One region of the Serratia sp. TSA_198.1 genome, then DNA from elsewhere that is predicted to be linked to it. Evidence: predicted binding sites of a transcription regulator. Region 1 holds the regulator's gene; the other holds the start of a gene.
The links. Region 1 encodes PurR, which represses purine synthesis genes. Its sites were predicted from a motif close to CANGCAAACGTTTGCNTG; they were not measured.
Positions count from the first base shown of each region.

Region 2: glyA (serine hydroxymethyltransferase) is a predicted target of PurR. The motif match lies at 2,894-2,911, and genes of this name have one in related genera.

Region 1 is NZ_JBQZFP010000001.1:1,046,112-1,063,137, forward strand. Features, by position in the region: gene ACUTSW_RS04865 (FUSC family protein) at 1-999, shown strand, start outside; gene sodC (superoxide dismutase family protein) at 1,006-1,530, opposite strand; gene ACUTSW_RS04875 (polyurethane esterase) at 1,779-3,623, shown strand; gene ACUTSW_RS04880 (aldo/keto reductase) at 3,683-4,579, opposite strand; gene ACUTSW_RS04885 (DUF1289 domain-containing protein) at 4,679-4,918, opposite strand; gene ACUTSW_RS04890 (LysR substrate-binding domain-containing protein) at 4,940-5,869, opposite strand; gene ACUTSW_RS04895 (NAD(P)-dependent oxidoreductase) at 6,010-6,651, shown strand; gene eptA (phosphoethanolamine transferase EptA) at 6,804-8,441, shown strand; gene ACUTSW_RS04905 (TetR/AcrR family transcriptional regulator) at 8,545-9,165, shown strand; gene ACUTSW_RS04910 (alkene reductase) at 9,256-10,353, shown strand; gene idi (isopentenyl-diphosphate Delta-isomerase) at 10,464-11,003, opposite strand; gene gloA (lactoylglutathione lyase) at 11,327-11,734, shown strand; gene rnt (ribonuclease T) at 11,813-12,493, shown strand; gene ACUTSW_RS04930 (Grx4 family monothiol glutaredoxin) at 12,565-12,909, opposite strand; gene ACUTSW_RS04935 (C40 family peptidase) at 13,325-14,143, shown strand; gene cydH (cytochrome bd-I oxidase subunit CydH) at 14,358-14,447, opposite strand; gene purR (HTH-type transcriptional repressor PurR) at 14,772-15,797, shown strand; gene punR (DNA-binding transcriptional activator PunR) at 15,794-16,738, opposite strand; gene punC (purine nucleoside transporter PunC) at 16,863-17,026, shown strand, end outside.
Region 2 is NZ_JBQZFP010000006.1:107,030-111,314, reverse strand. Features, by position in the region: gene csiE (stationary phase inducible protein CsiE) at 1-217, shown strand, start outside; gene ACUTSW_RS20720 (3-phenylpropionate MFS transporter) at 214-1,365, opposite strand; gene glyA (serine hydroxymethyltransferase) at 1,521-2,774, opposite strand; gene hmpA (NO-inducible flavohemoprotein) at 3,149-4,285, shown strand, end outside.

The DNA.
Region 1 (17,026 bases):
CCTCGCGTGACCTCTCTGGCGCGCCATACCGACAGTTACGAAGCCGCCTATAACGGCCTTCGCACCTTTTTGTGCATTATCATCGGTTGCGCTTATTGGATTAATACCCAGTGGGATGCAGGCAGCTCGGCTCTGACGTTAACCGCCATCAGTTGCGTGCTCTATTCTTCTACTCCTTCGCCGATCAACAGCATCACCACCTTGTTGAAAGCGGTCTTGTTGCTTTCGGTTGCCTGTTTTGTAGTGAAATTCGGGCTGATGATCCAAATCGATGATTTTTGGGTGTTCTGCGCTTTTCTGTTCCCCATTCTGGTCACCCTGCAGATGATCAAACTGCAAAACCCGCCCTACGCCGCGCTATGGGGGCAACTGATCGTATTCATGGGGTCTTTTCTCACCGTCACCAACCCACCCAGTTACGATTATCAGTCGTTCCTCAATGACAACATCGGCAAGATTGTTGGGGTATTATTTGCCGGTTTGGCCTTCCAGATCCTGCGGCCCAGCTCTGACAAGCGCAAAAGCCGGCGCATTATCCGCGCCCTGCGGCGCGACTTTAGCGATCAACTGAGCAAAAAACCGCAGCAGAGCGAGAGTCAGTTCGAATCGCTGATTTATCACCGCGTCAGTCAGTTGAATCAAAGTCAGGATCAGGAGGCGCGCAGCTGGTTATTGCGCTGGGGCGTGGTGCTGCTCAACTGCAGCCATATCGTTTGGCAACTGCGTGACTGGCAAACCCGCTCCGATCCGCTCTCGGCGGTGCGCGACGTCTGCATTCACTGTCTACGGCACATTATGACCGAGAAAGGCGTACAGCACCGCTCGTTGGATGCCACGTTGCAGGAGCTGCTGCGCATGAGCAATGCGCTGGCGCACCACCCGGAACAGGCGGCGCGCGATCTTGCCGGGTTGATTTGGCGGCTTTACTGTTCGCTGCAACAGTTGCAGCAGGCGATCAACCCGCCTGACGAGGTTGCGGCCACACCGGCCGCCCGTTAAACCCGATTACCCTTTAATCACACCGCAGGCGAAACGTTCCCCTCCGCCACCCAAGGGTTTCGGATGATCGGAGTGGTTGTCGCCGCCGGCATGAACCATGAGCGCTTTGCCGGTGATTTCGCTGATTTTTTTCAGCCGTGGCGCCAGCACCGGATCCGTGGCCATGCCGTCTGCCGTAACGTAAATGGCAGGCAGATCGCCCAAATGGCCGTCTGCGTAAGGGCCAAGATGCTTGCCGGTCTTCTGCGGATCAAAATGCCCGCCCGCCGCTAGCGCCGCTACCGCCTTACCCTCTTTCATACCCGGCTCGCAACTGCCGTTCTCGTGCACATGAAAGCCGTGCACACCGGCCGGCAACGCTTTTAACTGAGGGGTAAACAGCAGGCCGTATGGCGTTTCACTGATCGTGACTTTGCCAATCTCCTGGCCAATTCCCTGTCCGGTCACCAGATTCATGTCAACATCCACCGTTGCCGCCTGGGCGGCGCCACAGGCCATCAGGCCGAAGGCCGCATACCAATAATGTTTCATTAATCGCTCTCCATGGAATATCTGTGAACCTTGAGTATAGGGTAACTGGTGATGTCACCGCTCAGAATGGGGATAAATCTGGCGATAAGATTCGCATTATTAATAATTCGCACTAATAATCATTTTACCGTTTGTGGTCATCCGACCAGTAGTCTCTCGGCTCATTTTGTGCATTTGCACTCGTGCACTCGCTGCCAATGCCATTCGATCATTAACGTGGCAATGCGGCAAACTCAAAAGGAACTGACATGGGCATATTGACTTACCAAGATCTCGATGATGCGAAATCAAAAACGTTATTTTCTGATGCGTTGGCGATTTCTACTTACTCATATCACAACATTGATAATGGTTTTGACGAAGGCTACCACCACTACGGCTTCGGTTTAGGTTTGCCGTTTACGCTGGTTACCGCGCTGATTGGCAGCACGCAATCACAGGGCGGGCTGCCCGGCATTCCCTGGAATCCCGATTCGGAAAAAGCGGCGTTAGACGCGGTTAATAACGCCGGCTGGTCCCTGATTAGCGCTGAACAATTAGGCTACCAAGGCAAAACGGATGCCCGCGGCACCTATTACGGCGAGAGTCTGGGTTACACCACCGCACAGGCTGAGGTACTGGGAAAATATGACAGCACAGGCAACCTCATCTCGATTGGCATCGCCTTTCGCGGTACCAGCGGGCCACGCGAGTCATTAATTACCGACAGTATCGGCGATCTGATCAACGACCTGCTGGCAGGCTTCGGACCCGAAGGCTATGCCGACAATTACAGCCTGAAAGCTTTCGGCACTTTACTGGGCGATGTGGCTAAATTCGCCCAAGCGCATGGCCTGACCGGCGATGATGTCACCGTCAGCGGCCACAGCCTGGGCGGGTTGGCGGTGAACAGCATGGCAGCGCTCAGCGACGATAACTGGGAGGGGTTCTACTCGCAATCCAACTACGTGGCGTTCGCTTCGCCAACGCAATATGAAACAGGCGGCAAAGTCATTAACATTGGTTACGAAAACGATCCGGTATTTCGCGCGCTGGATGGCACCACGCTAACGCCGGCATCCTTAGGCGTCCATGATGCGCCGCAGGAGTCCGCCACCAATAATATCGTTAATTTTAACGATCATTACGCCTCTGCCGCCTGGAATATCCTGCCCTTCTCCATTCTGAATATCCCGACCTGGTTATCCCATTTACCGTTCTTTTATCAAGACGGGTTAATGCGGGTGCTGAATTCAGAATTTTACTCTCTGACCAATAAAGACTCGACGGTGATTGTGTCGAACCTCTCCGAGGTGACGCGCGGCAATACCTGGGTGGAGGATTTGAACCGCAACGCCGAGAAACACAGCGGCCCGACCTTTATTATTGGCAGCGAGGGCAATGACTTGATCAAAGGTGGCGCAGGTAACGATTACCTCGAGGGCCGCGCCGGTAACGACACTTTCCGCGACGGCGGTGGCTTTAATATCATTGTCGGCGGTGAGGGAAATAACACGCTGGACCTGCAACAGGCATTGAAGAAAAACGAGGTGGCTTACGACGGCAATACGCTTTATCTGCGTGATGCCAAAGGCGGAATTACCCAGGCAAGCGATATCAACACCTTGCGCAGTAAAGAAACCACGCTGTTGATCTTTACCAAAGACGTAGACCATCAGGTGACCGATGCCGGGCTGAAATCAGGCTCCAGCCTGAACGCCTACGCCGCGTCATCCAGTGGCAGTGACGGTGCCGATATCCTGCACGCCAGAGCCAGCGACAGCTGGTTGTTTGGCAAAGGTGGCGATGACCAGCTGTTTGGCCACAGCAGCGGTAACCTGACCTTTGTCGGCGGTAACGGCAACGATACCCTGCAGAGCGCCGGCAGCAACAATACCTTCTTGTTCAGCGGCGATTTTGGCAACGATAAGGTGTACCACTTTGGCTCCAGCGACAAACTGGTTTTCCTCGGGACCCAGGGCGCCAGCGGCAATTTCCGCGACTATGTTTCGCAACAGGAGGACGGGCTGGCATTGGCCTTTGGCGAAAACAAAGTGACGCTGATCGGCGTGAACCTCGAACATCTCAACGATAGCCAGGTGGTGCTGGCGTAAAATACAAAAGCCGGGCACCTATGGGCCCGGCTTTTTCTGAGGGCTAACTCGTCTGACGCTTAAGGCACATCGTAACCCAGTGCCGCCTTGCGGATGCGGAACCACTGTTGGCGGTTCATCGATAGATCTTGCGCCTTCAGTGCCGAACGCACGCGCTCAATCTTGCCGGAACCGATGATCGGCAGCGGTGCCGACGGCAGGCGCATGACCCAGGCATACACCACCTGCTCGATAGTGTCGGCGCCAATCTCCTGCGCCACCGCCTGCAATTCATCACGCAGCGGTTGGAACTCCGCATCGCTAAACAAGCGACCGCCCCCCAGACAAGACCAGGCCATCGGCTTGATACGCAATTGCTGACACTGATCCAAGGTGCCATCCAAAATAGCCGGCTGGTGGATCGGCGAAATTTCAACCTGATTGGTGACCAGCGAGAACGGCAGACGCGACTGCAGCAGCGTAAACTGTGCCGGCGTGAAGTTGGAAACGCCAAAATGACGCACCTTGCCGCTTTTGTGCAGAGCGACAAAGGCCTCCGCCACCTCATCGGCCTCCATCAGCGGATCCGGACGATGAATCAGCAGCAGATCAAGGTAGTCGGTATGCAGCAGCTCCAGCGAACGTTCGGCGCTGTGCACAATATGATCGCGGTCCGTGTTGTAATGGCCGATCGGGTTGCCAGGCTTGGCCGTTGTGGCGATCCCGCATTTAGACACCAGTTCCATCGCCTGACGCAGCGAGGGTTTAAGGCGTATTGCCTCACCGAACGCCTGCTCGCAGGCATAGCCGCCATAAATGTCCGCGTGGTCAGCGGTGGTCACACCCAGCTCGATATGCTGTTCGATAAACGCCAGCAGTTGCTGTGGCGTCATGCCCCACTCCATCAAACGCCAGTATCCGCAAATCATGCGGGAAAATTCAGGCCCCTGCGGCGCGAGTTGAATACGGTTTACCATCGTTAAAACCTCATGACATTGTTTAATGCCAGCATACACAAGCGGATAAGAGCGTGGGAAGCGGAAAGCTGCGTTAACGTGCGGCAGATCAGGAAAGGTTCAGAACAGCGACGGCTGTTCCGGTTGCGGCTCATCAGGCAGTTTATTGGCCCGTTGCAAGCGCAGGAAGCGTTGGTGACACAGGCGCAGCACATCGCGTTTTTGCGCGTCGCTCATTTGCATCCAGCCAAAGCGCTCCTCGCGACTGCGTAGGCAGCCACGGCAGAAACCGCGCTCATCGGCCTGGCAAATGCCGCGGCACGGGCTGGGGATGTCGAAAAACTCAAGCTGCTGCGGCACACGTCCTCCTGCATTCTCTTGCTAATTGAAGACGCCATTAGCGCCGCTGGCAAGTGACTTTTCGGTATGGCGGCGAAAATAGTCGCGTAAATAGCGCAACGCCTGCCGATTTTTTTCCGGCATCGCCCTTTCCAGCGTCAGCGCATGCAGCCGTAGCGGCACAGGCCGCCATTCGGGCAACAGGTGGATAAGTTCACCGCGCTGCAATTCATCCTCAATTTCATACAGCGGCTGCACCGAGATCCCCAGGCCACTGCGGGTAAAGCCGCGCATGACGGTCATGCTGTCGCTGACGATCTGCCCCTCCGCCAGCCGTAATTTGAGCTGCTGCCCACTTTGATGGTGCAAATCCAGATGTGCGCCGCTGTGAATGCCGGAGATCCAACGGTGCGCCACCAAATCCTGCGGTGTCTCCGGCACCCCGTGCTGGCTGAGATAACGCGGCGCGGCGCAAAGCACCATCGGCCACTCGGCCAGCGGGTGGGCGATCATACTGGCATCTGCCAACTGACGGTTGACCCGCAGCGCGATATCGATCCGCTGCTCGATCATGTCGACGATCCGGTCGTCCGCCAGTACGCGCAGCGTCAGTTTGGGGTGCGCCTGCAACAGCGGCGCCAACGCCTCCGCCAGTGGGCGCCCGCCAATACCGACTGTGGTGGCGATACGCAGTTCACCCACCAGGGTGTCGCGCAATTCTGCCAGCCGTTGTTCCGCCTGCTGCGCCTGGGACAACATCGCCTCGCAGCCAGGATAGAACGCCGCCCCCGCTTCGGTGAGCGCCAATCGCCGCGTGGAGCGGTGCAACAACGGCACGCCGAGCGCTTTTTCCAGCGAACGCATGTGCTGGCTGACCGCCGACGGTGTCATGCCCAACCGCCGTGCGGCCCCGGCCAGCGACCCTTCCGCCACCACGATGGCGAATACCGCCATTCGATTCAGTTTATCCACGATTATGAAGTTTTACTTAATCAAGAAAGTATGAATATGGCACTAATCAGGTTTATTGTTAAGTACTAGAGTATATGCAACTGCTCAGGTCAATCCGACCTGACCCTGATACCGACCCCATTTCTGACAGGAGCAAACAGATGAAAGTAGCCATTATTGGAGCAACCGGTTTTGTTGGCCGCCGCGTGGTGGACGAAGCGCTGGCGCGCGGATTGCAAGTAACGGCGATTGCACGGCAGCAAAAAGATCTGCCGGATGACGCCAACCTGACCGTCGCGCTGGGCGACATCGCCGACACCGAATGGCTGACGAAACAGCTGGCCGGGCAAGACGCGGTGGTCAGCGCCTACAACCCGGGTTGGGCGGAAGAGAATCTGTACGAAAAAACCACTGTCGGCGCACAACAGATCCTGACCGCAGTGGAAAAATCCGGCGTTAAACGCCTGCTGGTGGTCGGCGGTGCCGGTAGCCTGGAAGTGGCCCCGGGCGTTGAACTGGTGGACACCCCGCAATTCCCGGAAAATATCCGTCCGGGCGCACAGGCGGTGCGCGATTTACGCAACAAGCTGCGTAACGGCTCTTCGCTGGACTGGACCTATCTTTCCCCTGCTGCGCTGCTGGAACCGGGCAAGCGGACTGGTCAGTTCCGCCTCGGCACCACCCAGTTGCTGATGAATGGCCAGGCTCCGGCCAGCATCTCAGTGGAAGACTTGTCGGTTGCCATTCTCGATGAAATCGAAAAACCGCAGTTTATTAAAGCGCAGTTTACCGCTGCTTATTAATCACCCCGCCAGGCCGCGATCCTCGCGGTCTGGCGACTGTAAACTAAACCAAAAGTAAACAAACCCGCCACCATTCTGAATCTCTAAGGTTTTCTTAAGTTTCATCCTGTAAATTTCAGCGCATTACTCACTATCAGGATTCAGATTTGGCAATGTGGTTACGTCAACGCTTACAGTGCAACAGCCTGGGGTTTATCCTCGCCAGCGCCTTGTTTTTCACTCTGTTCCAGAACGCGTTATTCCTGCATAAGGCCTGGTCGTATATCAATTTCGATAGCGTCCACAACCTGATCTTCGCCGCCACCATGCCGGTAGTGATTTTCTGCGCGCTGAACATTATCTTCAGCCTGCTGACCGTGCCTTTCCTGCGCAAACCGCTGATGATTTTCTTCCTCCTTGGCAGCGCTGCCGCGAACTACTTTATGTTCAGCTACGGCGTGGTGATCGACGGCAACATGATGCAAAACGCCTTCGAAACCAACCCGCAAGAGGCGACCGCTCTGTTGACGCCACGCATGGGGTTGTGGCTGGTGCTGCTTGGCATCTTGCCTGCCGTGTTGGTCTGTTTTACCGAAATCCGCATCACCCGCCCGTGGTGGTATATGGCTGGGCTGCGCGCCGCCAACGTGATGCTTTCCGTGGTGGTGATCCTGATTATCGCCGCACTGTTTTATAAGGATTACGCCTCGCTGATCCGCAACAATAAAAGCGTGGTGAAAATGCTGACGCCGTCGAACTTCGTTTCCGGCACCATCAAATTTACCCAGCAGCGCTATTTCACTCGTAATCTGCCGCTGGTGAAAATCGGCGAAGACGCACGTAAAGGGCCGCTGATCGCCGGGCAACAAAAGAAATCCCTGGTGATCCTGGTTGTGGGTGAAACCGCCCGCGCCGAGAATTTTTCGCTCGGCGGCTACGGGCGTGAAACCAATCCGCGCCTGAAGCAAGATAATGTGGTGTACTTCAAAAACGCCAGCTCCTGCGGTACCGAAACGGCAATCTCTGTCCCCTGCATGTTCTCCAATATGCCGCGCAAGGACTACGACGCCACCCTGGCGACTCACCAGGAAGGCATGCTCGACGTGCTGGCGCATGCCGGCGTCAACGTACTTTGGCGTGAAAACGACGGTGGGTGCAAAGGTGCCTGCGATCGCGTACCGCACGTCGACATGACCAAGCTAAAACTACCGCAGGATTGCGATGGCGACGTCTGTATGGATAACGTGCTGCTGTATAAACTGAACGACTACATCAACGGTCTGAAAGACGATAGCGTGATAGTGTTGCATCAGATGGGCAGCCACGGGCCGGCCTATTTCCGCCGCAGCACGCCGGAGTTCCAGAAGTTTTCGCCAACCTGCGACAGCAATCAGATCCAGGATTGCACCCATGAGCAGTTGGTAAATACTTATGACAACTCATTGCTCTATACCGACGCCATGCTGGACGACACCATCAAGCTGCTGCAACAGCACAGTGACAAGTTCAATACCGCGCTGGTTTACCTCTCCGATCACGGCGAATCCCTGGGTGAAAATGGCATGTACCTGCACGGTACGCCTTATGTGTTTGCCCCCAGCCAGCAGACCCACGTTCCTTTCCTGATGTGGATGTCCGCCGACTATGAGCGCAACGTCAAGATTGATCGCCAGTGCCTGAACAATATGGCCGAAAAGGATGAGATCTCGCAAGATAATCTGTTCCATACCCTGCTCGGTATGCTGAACGTGCAAACCCGTGAATATCAGTCGCAGTTGGATATTTTGCAACGCTGCCGCAGCGGGGCATAACGGCTTAACTTCTGCCCCCTGATCGGGCAAAATACCCTGCTTCGTAACCGGCGTTTTTGCGCCGGTTTTTTTATTGTTATTGACCTAGACCAATCGGTCTATTATGCTAATCCTCATTATGACGAAACATGCGCACTGCCCCGTAGATACACGTGAACATCTGCTCGCTACCGGCGAGTCCCTTAGCCTACGCCTGGGTTTTACCGGCATGGGGCTGAGCGAACTGCTGGCCACGGCGGGTGTGCCGAAAGGTTCGTTCTATCACTATTTCCGCTCGAAGGAAGCCTTCGGCGAAGGCATGCTGCAGCGTTATTTCGAACACTACGATACTGAAATGCAACGGCTGTTTAGCGACGATAAAAGCGACGCTCGCCACCAGTTGCTGAGCTATTACGCCCAGGCGATCAGCTTCCATTGCCGCAGCGAATGCCATAACGCCTGTTTGGCGGTGAAACTCTCTGCCGAAGTGAGCGACCTGTCGGAACCCATGCGCCACGCGTTGGAGATCGGCACCGCACGGGTTATTGGCCACCTGCAGGATGCCATCGAGCGCGGTATCCGCGAAGGATCGCTGTCGATAGCCATGAGCCCGGCGGCCACCGCAGAAACGCTGTACTCACTGTGGCTTGGCGCCTCGCTGCGCGCCAAAATCCGCCGTTCGGTCGCCCCGCTGACCAGCGCGCTGGAAAGTATTGAATTGCTGTTGCGCCCGCCGCAGCCGTAAACGCAACACCCGAGCTTTACCGAAAAATTACTCTGTTGGGCAGTTAGTTAGCCATTACTAGTCGACCGGTCTATTAATATAGGATGCACTATGAAGATTGAAAAATTGTTCTCCCCGCTGAAGGTTGGCTCTGCAACTTTGCCAAACCGCGTGTTTATGGCCCCGCTGACGCGTCTTCGAAGCATTGAGCCTGGCGATATTCCTACTCCGTTGATGGCCGAATATTATGCCCAGCGCGCCAGCGCCGGTCTGATCGTGACCGAAGCCACCCAGATTTCTTTCCAGGCGAAAGGCTATGCCGGCGCTCCGGGGCTGCATACCCCAGAGCAGATCGCCGCGTGGAAAAAGATCACCCAGGCCGTACACGATAAAAACGGCCATATCGCCGTTCAGTTGTGGCATGTGGGCCGTATCTCCCACAACAGCCTGCAACCGGGCCAACAGGCACCGGTAGCCCCTTCCGCGATCAATGCCGACACCCGCACCACCGTGCGTGACGAAACCGGTGCCTGGGTGCGGGTTCCAACCTCGACCCCGCGTGCGCTGGAAACCGAAGAGATCCCAGGCATCATTAACGATTTCCGCCAGGCAAGCGCCAATGCGCGTGAGGCCGGTTTCGACTTTATCGAACTGCACGCGGCCCACGGTTATCTGCTGCACCAGTTCATGTCCCCTGCCTCCAACCAGCGCACCGATCAGTACGGCGGCAGCATCGAAAACCGCACACGTCTGACGTTGGAAGTGGTCGACGCGACCATCGCTGAATGGGGTTCAGAGCATATCGGCATCCGCATTTCGCCGTTGGGCCCGTTCAATGGTCTGGATAACGGTGAAGATCAGGAAGAAGCGGCGCTGTATCTGGTCGAAGAGTTGAATAAGCGCAACATCGCTTTCCTGCACATTTCCGAACCGGACTGGGCAGGCGGCAAACCGTATTCCAACGCCTTCCGCGATTCAGTGCGTGCCCGCTTTAAAGGGGTAATTGTCGGCGCAGGCGCCTACACCGCCGAGAAAGCCGAAGAGCTGATCAACAAAGGCTTTATCGATGCGGTGGCCTTTGGCCGCAGCTACATCGCCAACTCGGATCTGGTCGAGCGCTTCAAACAGAACGCACCGCTGAACGAGCCGCAGGCGGAAACCTTCTACGGCGGCGGCGCCGAGGGTTACACCGATTATCCGACGCTGTAAGTAAGATAAAAAGCCTGCCGGTGAACGAATGCCGGCGGGCTTTTTGCTGTTTTATCGGTAAAGCCGTTGGGACGGGTAAAGACGGCTCTTGTCGTACAACGCGAATGCAATTAATGAGTCGCCAACGTCGCCCAACGCGCGATCTCGTTGGCATCGACAGTATTCATTATTTCCCGAAACCAAACGGTAAATTTATCTGGGCTCCGTTTTATCTCATCAGTTAATTGCTGAATATCCATCCACAGCCAGCTATGGGCTTCGGCAGGATCCCCCTGAGGCTCGCCATCAAATAATCCCACGTAGATATGATCGAACTCGTGCTCAATTAAGTCGCCCGGCACCTCTGACCGATAAATGAAGCTGGAGACCTGCTGCAACTCGCTGCTGAACCCCATCTCCTCCTGTAACCGACGCTGCGCCGCTGCTGCCGTCGCCTCTCCCCAGCGCGGGTGGCCACAGCAACTGTTGGTCCATAACCCAGCCGAATGATATTTACTGAAAGCTCGCTGTTGCAGTAGTAAACGGCCCTTGCTATCGAAGATAAAAATTGAAAACGCTCGGTGCAACAACCCCTGCTGATGTATCCGCGTTTTTGTTTGCGAGCCGATGGAATTATCATCGGCATCAACCAGAATCAGCATTTCATCCATTGATGGCCTCCTTCGGCAAGAGCGATGACTTCGTACCGGTAAAACCCTAACCAGACCCAAATTTATCAATTGACGCGATCCAACCCTGGCCCGCTATCAGACCTCGCCCCCCTTGAGGTGGCTAATAGTACTTATTTCCCTGATTCGAACGACAGCATACTGTGCGGTTATCATCAGAATAGCCGATGCATAGGTGACATTGTCACCTTTATTCTCATGCTTTAGCCATGTCGATAAATTGAAATCCCTTATACGGCAACGCTATACTGAGTTTCGCTAAGATCCATTCGCCGTTGACGACGGCACATCCAATCAGAGGAATTATGCGCTTACTCCATACCATGATCCGCGTCGGTGACCTGCAACGCTCCATCGACTTCTATACCAAGGTATTAGGCATGCGCCTGCTGCGCACCAGCGAGAACCCAGAATACAAATACTCGTTGGCATTTGTCGGTTATACCGATGAAAGCGAAGGCGCGGTGATTGAGCTGACCTACAACTGGGGCACCGACAGCTACGAGATGGGCACCGCATTCGGCCATCTGGCGTTGGGCGTCGACGATGTGGCCGCCACCTGCGACAGCATTCGCCACGCCGGCGGCAAAGTGAGCCGTGAAGCCGGGCCGGTCAAGGGCGGCACCACGATTATCGCCTTTGTTGAAGATCCGGACGGTTATAAGATCGAACTGATCGAGAACAAACACGCCGGTCAGGGCCTCGGCCACTGAGACCGATGAGGCGCGCTTTCAGCGCCCTTCTTGTTATGCCTGCGATACCGCCTGCAACCGGGCGTAAAATTTGCCATAATGCGCGCTGCATTCGATGAAGATAAGAAACTGATGGCCGAAAAAAGTGATCTTAACGCCCTGAGTGGCCGTTTTCGTGGGTTTTATCCCGTAGTGATAGATATAGAAACCGCTGGATTTAATGCCAAAACCGACGCGCTGCTGGAGATTGCCGCCGTTACGTTAAAAATGGACGAAGAAGGCTGGTTGCAGCAGGATGAAACCCTGCACTTTCACGTTGAACCTTTTGAAGGCGCCAACCTGCAACCGGAAGCGCTGGCATTCAACGGTATCGACCCGCATAACCCGTTGCGCGGTGCAGTCAGTGAATACGATGCGTTACACGCCATTTTTAAAGCGGTACGCAAAGGCATCAAGGACCGTGGCTGCAACCGGGCGATTATCGTGGCGCACAACGCCAACTTTGATCACAGTTTCCTGATGGCCGCAGCAGAACGCGCAAGCCTGAAGCGCAACCCTTTCCACCCGTTCGCCACCTTTGACACTGCCGCGCTAAGCGGGCTGGTGTTGGGGCAAACCGTGTTGGCCAAAGCCTGTATTGCCGCCAATATTCCGTTCGACAGCACCCAGGCGCATTCGGCCCTGTACGACACCGAACAAACCGCTCAACTGTTCTGCGAGCTGGTTAACCGCTGGAAACGCCTTGGCGGATGGCCGCTGGCCATCGGTGATACTGACTGAACCGCAAATAAATCGGGCGGCCCAGTTTGCACTGGCGCCGCCCGATGTCTTCTTGCAATAAACCCGAGCCGTTATGGCTGCTGGTCTTCTTGCTCTTTGTACTTCGCTGCCGTTTCTTTGATCAGCTGTTGCAGTTCGCCGCGCTGATACATTTCGATAATGATATCACAGCCGCCTACCAGCTCACCGTCGACCCACAGCTGCGGGAAAGTCGGCCAGTTGGCGTATTTCGGCAACTCGGAGCGGATGTCCGGATTCTGCAGAATATCAACGTAGGCAAAGCGTTCGCCACAAGCAGACAGCGCCTGCACCGCTTGCGCAGAGAAACCGCAGTTTGGCAATTTCGGTGAACCTTTCATGTACAGCAGAATTGGGTTCTCACCGATCTGCTGCTGAATTTTTTCAATCGTCGTCATTTATTGCTTCCTCAAGCCACATCTCATGGCTACAACATGCATCACACTGGCTATTGTAGCGGCTGGAACAGTCGCAAGAAAACGCCATCTTTTGCAAGGGTATTCCCCGTTGCCAATCGCATCTTACCGGCAAAGGCCATTCCGGTTAAAACATACGCTCAGAATAACATTTTTAATCCGACCATTTCACTAATATATTTTTCCGCCTCCTGGTACCCCTTTAATAATACCAACAGCGGCCAAAGGTGATTTTTTACACACCAACGGATTGATTTTTCGGCAAAAAAAATGCTGTTAACGTTTTCTCACAATATGGATTATCATTTATGAGTTCTTCGCTGTTTTATATGGCGAAATTGGGGAATACTGTCATTCTTTCGATATCTGTTCCGGGGCCAAGGTTGGTAACGTCGACATGCGTTTAATTCTTACGCTTTTTGTGCTGTTGTTTACACAGCTATTCTTAAATCTGGCGCACGCTGCGCCACAGGCGCGTATTGCCGCCGAGCAGCGCAAGAGCCACGTTAATGAAGCACGGCCGGATGACCGCAAGAAAAAGAAAGCGGCAAAGGCCAGCAAAAAAGTGAAAGTCACTGCTCCGCCAAAAACAGCCAAGGTTTCCAAAGCCAAAACAGAAAAAACCGCTAAAAAGATCGTCAGCGCAAAATCGAAACACCAAACCCAGAAAATAGCCAAAATCAAAGTGACCCCACCGAAAAAGGGTTACAAAAAAGGTTATGGTCGCCACCGGGAACCCGGCATGGCCACCGCCAAATTGGCTCGCGACGAAAAACCGCTGAAACTCAGCCCGGCGCACAAAAAGCGCTATCAGCACGCCAAGCAAACCGCAATGGCCAAGCTGATGGATCAAATGGGCAAACCTTATCGCTGGGGCGGCACTTCGCCAAGAACCGGTTTTGACTGTAGCGGACTGATTTATTACGCCTATAAAGACGTAGTGAAAATCAAGATGCCGCGTACTGCCAACGAGATGTACCACCTGCGCGACGCGGCGCCGATCAAGAAAAACGAGCTGGAAAGCGGTGACCTGGTGTTCTTCCGCATCAACAACCGTGGCGTGGCCGATCACGTCGGCGTCTATCTGGGCAACGGCAAATTCATTCAGTCACCGCGTACCGGTGAGGAAATCCGTATCAGCCAGTTGGACAACGACTACTGGCAAAACCACTACATTGGCGCCCGCCGTGTGGTAACACCGAAAACCATTCGATAATCGCCTCCGCGGCTGGTCCCCCCAGCCGCACGCCTCACCGCCTACCGCAAGCGTTCTGATCTTAGGCCTTTTAGTCGCTCTCAGACCGCGGTTTCGCGAAGCCGCATGGAAAACATCCGGGTGTGGGTGAACGGGGCACTTGTGGAAAAATCTGACGTAGCGGTGGGAAAATGCGGACAGGCGCAGTGAACTGCGCCTGTGTGACAACCAGGGATCAGTTCAACGCCGCGGTGAAGCTAAAAGCAATAATAACGGCCAGCGCGCACACAGTGGTGAACAGTGACATTTTCAGATCGGTATCCATTACAACTCCTTTTCAGACGGGTTATCCCAAGGATAAAAGGCACACAATTAATGCGTCAAACCATTTTCCCACAGTTAGACAATAAAATCTTGTTATCATTTCCCGGTTTATAATACTGATTACCTCTTCCACTTTGGCTCAATATGGGACAAAATTCGCAGTTCACAACTGCGTACCGGCAAAAATGCCCCTCCTGACCAAACGCTGACGACTTCAATACACTAAAAACTCAGCTTCGCTTATTTGGAAGAAGGATCTACGCAGGCAAACGATTAACATCACACTTACATGCTGCAACATGTGAGTTCAGGAGTCATTCTTTACATGGCAACGATTAAAGATGTGGCCAAACGCGCTGGCGTTTCCACCACCACCGTTTCGCACGTCATCAATAAGACTCGTTTCGTCGCCGAAGAGACTAAAGCGGCCGTCGCGGCCGCGATCAAAGAGCTGCACTATTCTCCCAGCGCCGTGGCGCGCAGCCTGAAAGTCAATCACACCAAATCTATCGGTCTGCTGGCTACCTCCAGCGAAGCGCCCTATTTCGCCGAAGTGATCGAGGCGGTGGAAAACAGCTGCTACAGCAAAGGCTATACGCTGATCCTGTGTAACTCGCACAATAACCTGGACAAGCAACGCGCTTATCTGGCGATGCTGGCGCAAAAACGCGTCGATGGCCTGCTGGTGATGTGCTCTGAATACCCGGATCAATTGCTGGGGATGCTGGAAGATTACCGTAACATCCCGATGGTGGTCATGGACTGGGGCGCAGCACGCGGTGATTTTACCGATACTATTATCGACAACGCCTTCGAAGGCGGTTATCTGGCCGGCCGCTATCTGATCGAGCGTGGCCACCGTGAGATTGGCGCCATTCCGGGCCAATTAGCGCGCAATACCGGCGGCGGCCGCCATCAGGGCTTTTTAAAAGCCATGGAAGAAGCCAATATCGAGGTGCGCGACGAGTGGATTGTACAAGGTGACTTCGAACCGGAATCCGGCTACAAAGCCATGCACCAGATATTATCGCAGAAACAGCGCCCAACGGCGGTATTCTGCGGCGGCGACATTATGGCAATGGGCGCTATTTGCGCCGCTGATGAGCTGGGGTTGCGCGTACCGCAGGATATTTCCGTTATTGGTTACGATAATGTGCGCAACGCCCGCTATTTCACGCCGGCACTGACGACCATCCATCAGCCCAAAGAGCGTTTGGGCGAGATGGCGTTCACCATGCTGCTGGATCGCATCATCAGCAAGCGTGAAGAGTCGCAAGTCATTGAGGTACATCCGAAGCTGGTTGAACGCCGCTCGGTCGCCGACGGTCCCTTCATCGATTACCGCCGCTAGTCGCCAACGCCGGGAGCCAAAGCGGCTTCCGGCGTCACTTCGCTTAACCATTCCTGATTCAAGGTTTCACTGTCCCCCAGGTAATCCAGCAGCCAGGCCATCGCCGGCGATGGGGTATTCTGCTGCCAGGTCAGGCAGCATGGGCTGGCGGGAAATGGCTGTTGCAGTTGCAGCGCCACCAATTCACCACGCTGTACCAACGGCAATACCTGATGCGCAGGCATCATGCCGACGCACAATCCGGCGCACAGGCAATCCACCGCAGAGGCCCAATCCGGCACCACCAGCCGCCGTTGATTGTCCAGCGTCCAGGTGACCCGCTTGGGCAAATTGCGTGACGTATCCTCCAGACACAGCGAAGGGAAAGGCCGGAGCTGATCATCGTTTAGCAGGCCATCCAACCCCGCCAAGGGATGCTGGGGGCTGGCGACACACAACCAACGCATGTCGCCCATGTCGCGAAAGGCGAAACCACCGCCAACCGGCACCGCCCGCGTAGCGCCGATCGCCATATCGGCGCGGCCATCCACCAGCGCATCCCATACGCCGTTAAACACTTCGGGTTGGACCAACAGCTCCACATCGGGGAATTGACGGTAAAAATCCAGCACCAGCTGACGGCAGCGCTGCGGTTTGACGATGATATCCACCGCAATTTTTAATTGGCCACGCCAACCATTGGCCACCTGCTGGCACTGCCTGCGAGTGTCGAGCATTTTTTTGATGACACCGCGCGCTTCCTGAATAAACAGCGTGCCAGCCAGCGTCAGTTCTACATCGCGATGACGCCGTTCAAATAGCGGTACCGCCAACCATTGTTCTAGTTGCCGCACAGTATAGCTAACCGCCGAAGGTACCCGGTGCAGTTCCTGCGCCGCCGCGCTGAAGCTGCCGGTGCGGGCGACCGCGTCCACGACATCAAGCGAATATTCAGACCACATGATTTTTGCCTTCAATTTTTTTAACAGCACTTCGCAAATATTACCGTTTCACAAGCAGAGATCCAGCCGGATACACTTGCCGGCGCTAAAAACCTGCGACAATAAAATATTAATGAGAAATACCATGCGAAATTCCTTTGGTTTTATGTTCTATCTTGCCGGCCTGAGCATGCTGGGTTACCTGGCCACCGACATGTATCTGCCCGCCTTTGGCGCTATGCAGCAAGATCTGCAAATTTCCGCCGGCGCAATCAGCGCCAGCCTTAGCATTTTCCTGGCCGGTTTTGC
Region 2 (4,285 bases), on a different contig from region 1:
GGAATATCAGATCCGCGAATTAACGCTGTTGCCATTAAATATCAAGTATCTGCCGCTGCGCGATTACCTGCGCTCCGGCGCGCCGCAGGGTATCACGCTGGTGATCAGCCCTTATGCGGCGGTACACAGTGAACCGCAACCGCCGCTGATTTATACCGAATTGCCGTTAGAACGCCAGCAGCGCAAAGCCATCCGCGCGCTGCTGGAAACGACTTAACGGTTGCCGCTGACCGCAACGGCCGGCGGGCGAATAAACAACGCCGGCAACGCCACCGCCGCCATCACCCAGAATACCCCGCCTTGCAGATGTTCAAACAGGAAGCCGGCAATCACCGTCATAATCGCAATACCGCCCCCCATCGCCAGCGCCGAGTAAATCGCCTGCAACCGGATCACCTCCGGCCCTTTGCGTGCAGCGATAAAACGCATCGCCGCCAGATGGCAAACGGTAAAGGTGCCGCAATGCAGGATCTGGATCACCAGCAGCCAGCCCAGTTCGGTGCTGTAAGCCATCAGGCTCCAGCGCAGCACCCCGCAGCAGGCGGAAAGCAACAGCAGATTGCGTGCATTCCAGCGGCGGAACAGGACATTGCTGCTGGCGAAAATGATGACTTCCGCCACCACGCCCAGCGACCACAGATAACCAATCGTCGAAGCCGAGTAGCCGGCTTCCTGCCAGTAGATAGAACCAAAGCTGTAATAGCCGGCATGCGCACCCTGCAACAACGTGACGCACAACAGGAAACGCCAGACCGGCCCTTCCTTGAGCATTTCGCGCAGTGAGCGGTCTGGCCCGCTTTGGGTACGCGTCTCCCCCTGCGGCATCACGCTCGGTTTCAGCATCATGCCCAGCAGCATCGCCAGCACACTGGCGATCAGGCTATAAAGAATAGCGTTATGGCCCCAAACCGACACCATTTGCCCAGTCAGCGCAGAACCGATCACGAACGCCAGCGAACCCCATAGCCTGACTCGACCGTAGTCCATGGTGATTTGTTTTTGCCAGGTGGCGGCCAACGCGTCGGTCAGCGGTACCAACGGCGAGAAGAACAGGTTGAAGCCGGCAATCACCAGCATCAGCCAACCCCAGCCGTTGCCGAAGCAAAACCCGACGGCGAAGGCCAACGTCAGCAACGCCAGCAGGCGAAGTGCCGTCACCAGATGGGAAGGATCTTTAACCCGGGGAGCAATCAGCAAACTGCCGAGGAAACGCGCAACCAAACCGGCACCGAGCAACAGACCTATGGTTTCAGGCGCTATGCCTTCGCCTTTCAGCCAAACGCCCCAAAACGGTAAGAAGATGCCATAAGAAAAGAAGTAGGTGAAATAACTGAGAGCGAGCCAACGCGTTGATTGCAGAACCATGATCCCTCCGGTGTGTAGGCGATACTTTGACAGAGCTCACACTCACGAGCAACATTCATCCACGATCAAGGGGATAGAGTGCCAAGCAGTTCACAATTTGCCGGTAACAGGCATAAAAAAACCCGCCGAAGCGGGTTTTTAAAGAGAAAGCAAAATTATGCGTAGACCGGCAGGCGGGCGCAGATATCCAGCACTTTCTTCTTGGTGCGTTCGATGGTGGCTTCATCGTTGATGTTGTCCAGCACGTCGCAGATCCAACCGGCCAACTCAGTCACTTCAGCGGTTTTGAAGCCGCGGCGGGTCACAGCCGGCGTACCGATACGAATGCCAGAGGTAACGAACGGGCTCTTAGGATCGTTAGGCACGCTGTTTTTGTTCACGGTGATGTTGGCGCGGCCCAGGGCGGCGTCAGCTTCTTTACCGGTCAGGTTTTTGTCAACCAGGTCCAGCAGGAACAGGTGGTTATGAGTACCGCCGGAAACCACTTTGTAGCCGCGCTCCAGGAACACCTTCACCATCGCTTTGGCGTTATCGGCAACTTGCTGCTGGTAAACCTTGAACTCAGGCTCCATCGCTTCTTTCAGCGCCACCGCTTTACCGGCGATCACGTGCATCAGCGGGCCGCCCTGGCCGCCAGGGAATACGGCGGAGTTCAGCTTCTTGTACAGATCTTCATCACCGCCCTTCGCCAGGATCAGGCCGCCACGCGGGCCCGCCAGGGTTTTGTGGGTGGTGGTGGTAACGATGTGCGCGTGCGGAACCGGGTTCGGATAAACGCCGGCGGCGATCAGGCCCGCAACGTGCGCCATGTCAACGAACAGGTAAGCGCCGATGCTGTCGGCGATTTCACGCATTTTTGCCCAGTCAACCAGACCGGAGAAGGCCGAGAAGCCGCCGATGATCATTTTTGGTTTGTGGGTCTGCGCTTGCTTGGCCAGATCGTCGTAGTCGATTTCGCCTTTTTCGTTGATGCCGTAAGGCACCACGTTGTACAGCTTGCCGGACAGGTTGACCGGTGAACCGTGGGTCAGGTGGCCGCCGTGCGCCAGGTTCATGCCCAGAATGGTGTCGCCCGGCTGCAACAGCGCGGTGTAGACGGCGAAGTTAGCCTGGGAGCCGGAGTGCGGCTGCACGTTGGCGTAATCTGCGCCAAACAGCTCTTTAGCACGGTCGATGGCCAGTTGCTCAACGATATCCACATATTCGCAGCCGCCGTAATAACGCTTGCCCGGATAGCCTTCAGCGTATTTGTTGGTCAACTGGGAACCCTGAGCCTGCATTACGCGCGGGCTGGTGTAGTTCTCAGACGCAATCAGTTCAATGTGCTCTTCCTGACGCACGACTTCTTGCTCCATTGCACGCCACAGTTCGGCATCGTAATCAGCAATGTTCATTTCACGCTTTAACATCCGGCATCTCCTGACTTAAATCGGCTAACTAAAAAATCACCAAATAACTACCCGGTTGGGTTCTGGGCAACAGTGTAAACTGTTTTCCCCTACCGAGGATAGGTCTTGACAGAGGTTTTTACGCAAACGATTGGCATGACGCGCTGCAAGGCTTTGATCCTATATATCACGCCATTCGGCAACGGACTTTTACTCATACTGAGGGTGCGGTTTTTTCATGTTCTGTGAGCGAGATCGACGCTTAACAACTCCGCAACAAAAATAAGGGTATTTACAGCCCCGGCGGAAATCGCTAGTATTTGCGCAAACATAAAGATGCATTTAATATACAACTTTTTAAATATACCAATAATTGAAGCCAAAGGAGCGCTACCATGCTGGATAGCCAAACCATCGCCACCGTAAAATCCACAATCCCCTTGCTGGCTGCGACCGGGCCTAAACTGACCGCTCATTTCTACGATCGCATGTTCGAACACAATCCTGAGTTGAAAGATGTTTTCAACATGAATAACCAGCGCAACGGTGATCAACGCCAGGCGTTGTTCGATGCGATCTGCGCCTATGCCGCCAATATAGAAAATCTGGCGGCGTTGCTGCCGGCGGTAGAGCGTATTGCCCAAAAGCACACCAGCCTGAATATCCAGCCGGAGCAGTATCAAATTGTCGGCGGCCACCTGCTGGCGACGCTGGACGAAATGTTCAGCCCTGGCCAGGAAGTGCTGGATGCCTGGGGCAAGGCCTACGGCGTATTGGCGAACGTATTCATCCAGCGTGAAGGCCAGATTTATCAGGAAAGTGAAAACGCGAATGGCGGCTGGCGCGAACGGCGCGCTTTCCGCATTGTCAAAAAGCAGCCGCAAAGCGACGTGATTTGCAGCTTCGTGTTGGCGCCGGTGGACGGTGGCCGCGTGGTTGACTTCAAGCCGGGGCAATATCTGGCGGTCTATATCAATCACGACAGCATGGAAAATCAGGAAATCCGCCAATACTCACTGACCACCGCGCCTAACGGCGAATACTACCGCATCGCGGTGAAGCGTGAAGATCAAGGTAAGGTTTCGAATTTCCTGCATCAGCAGGCCAAAGAGGGCGATGTACTTTATCTGGCGCCGCCGCACGGGGATTTCTTCCTTGACGTGCAGCCAACCACCCCGGTAGCCCTGATCTCCGCCGGCGTAGGCCAAACGCCCATGCTCGGTATGCTCAATACCCTGCACGACAGTCAACATCAGGCGAACGTGCACTGGTTGCACGCAGCGGAAAACGGCAGCGTTCACGCCTTCGCAGATGAAGTGGCGGATATCGCCGGCCGCATGCCAAACCTGAGCAGTCACGTCTGGTACCGCGAGCCGGGCACCGACGACGTGGAAGGCCGCGATTATCAGAGCAGCGGGTTGATGGACCTCAGCGCACTGCGCGAAACGCTCGACGATCCACAGATGCATTACTACTTCTGCGGCCCGGTGCCGTTTATGCAGCATGTCGGCAAACAACTGCTGGAAATGGGC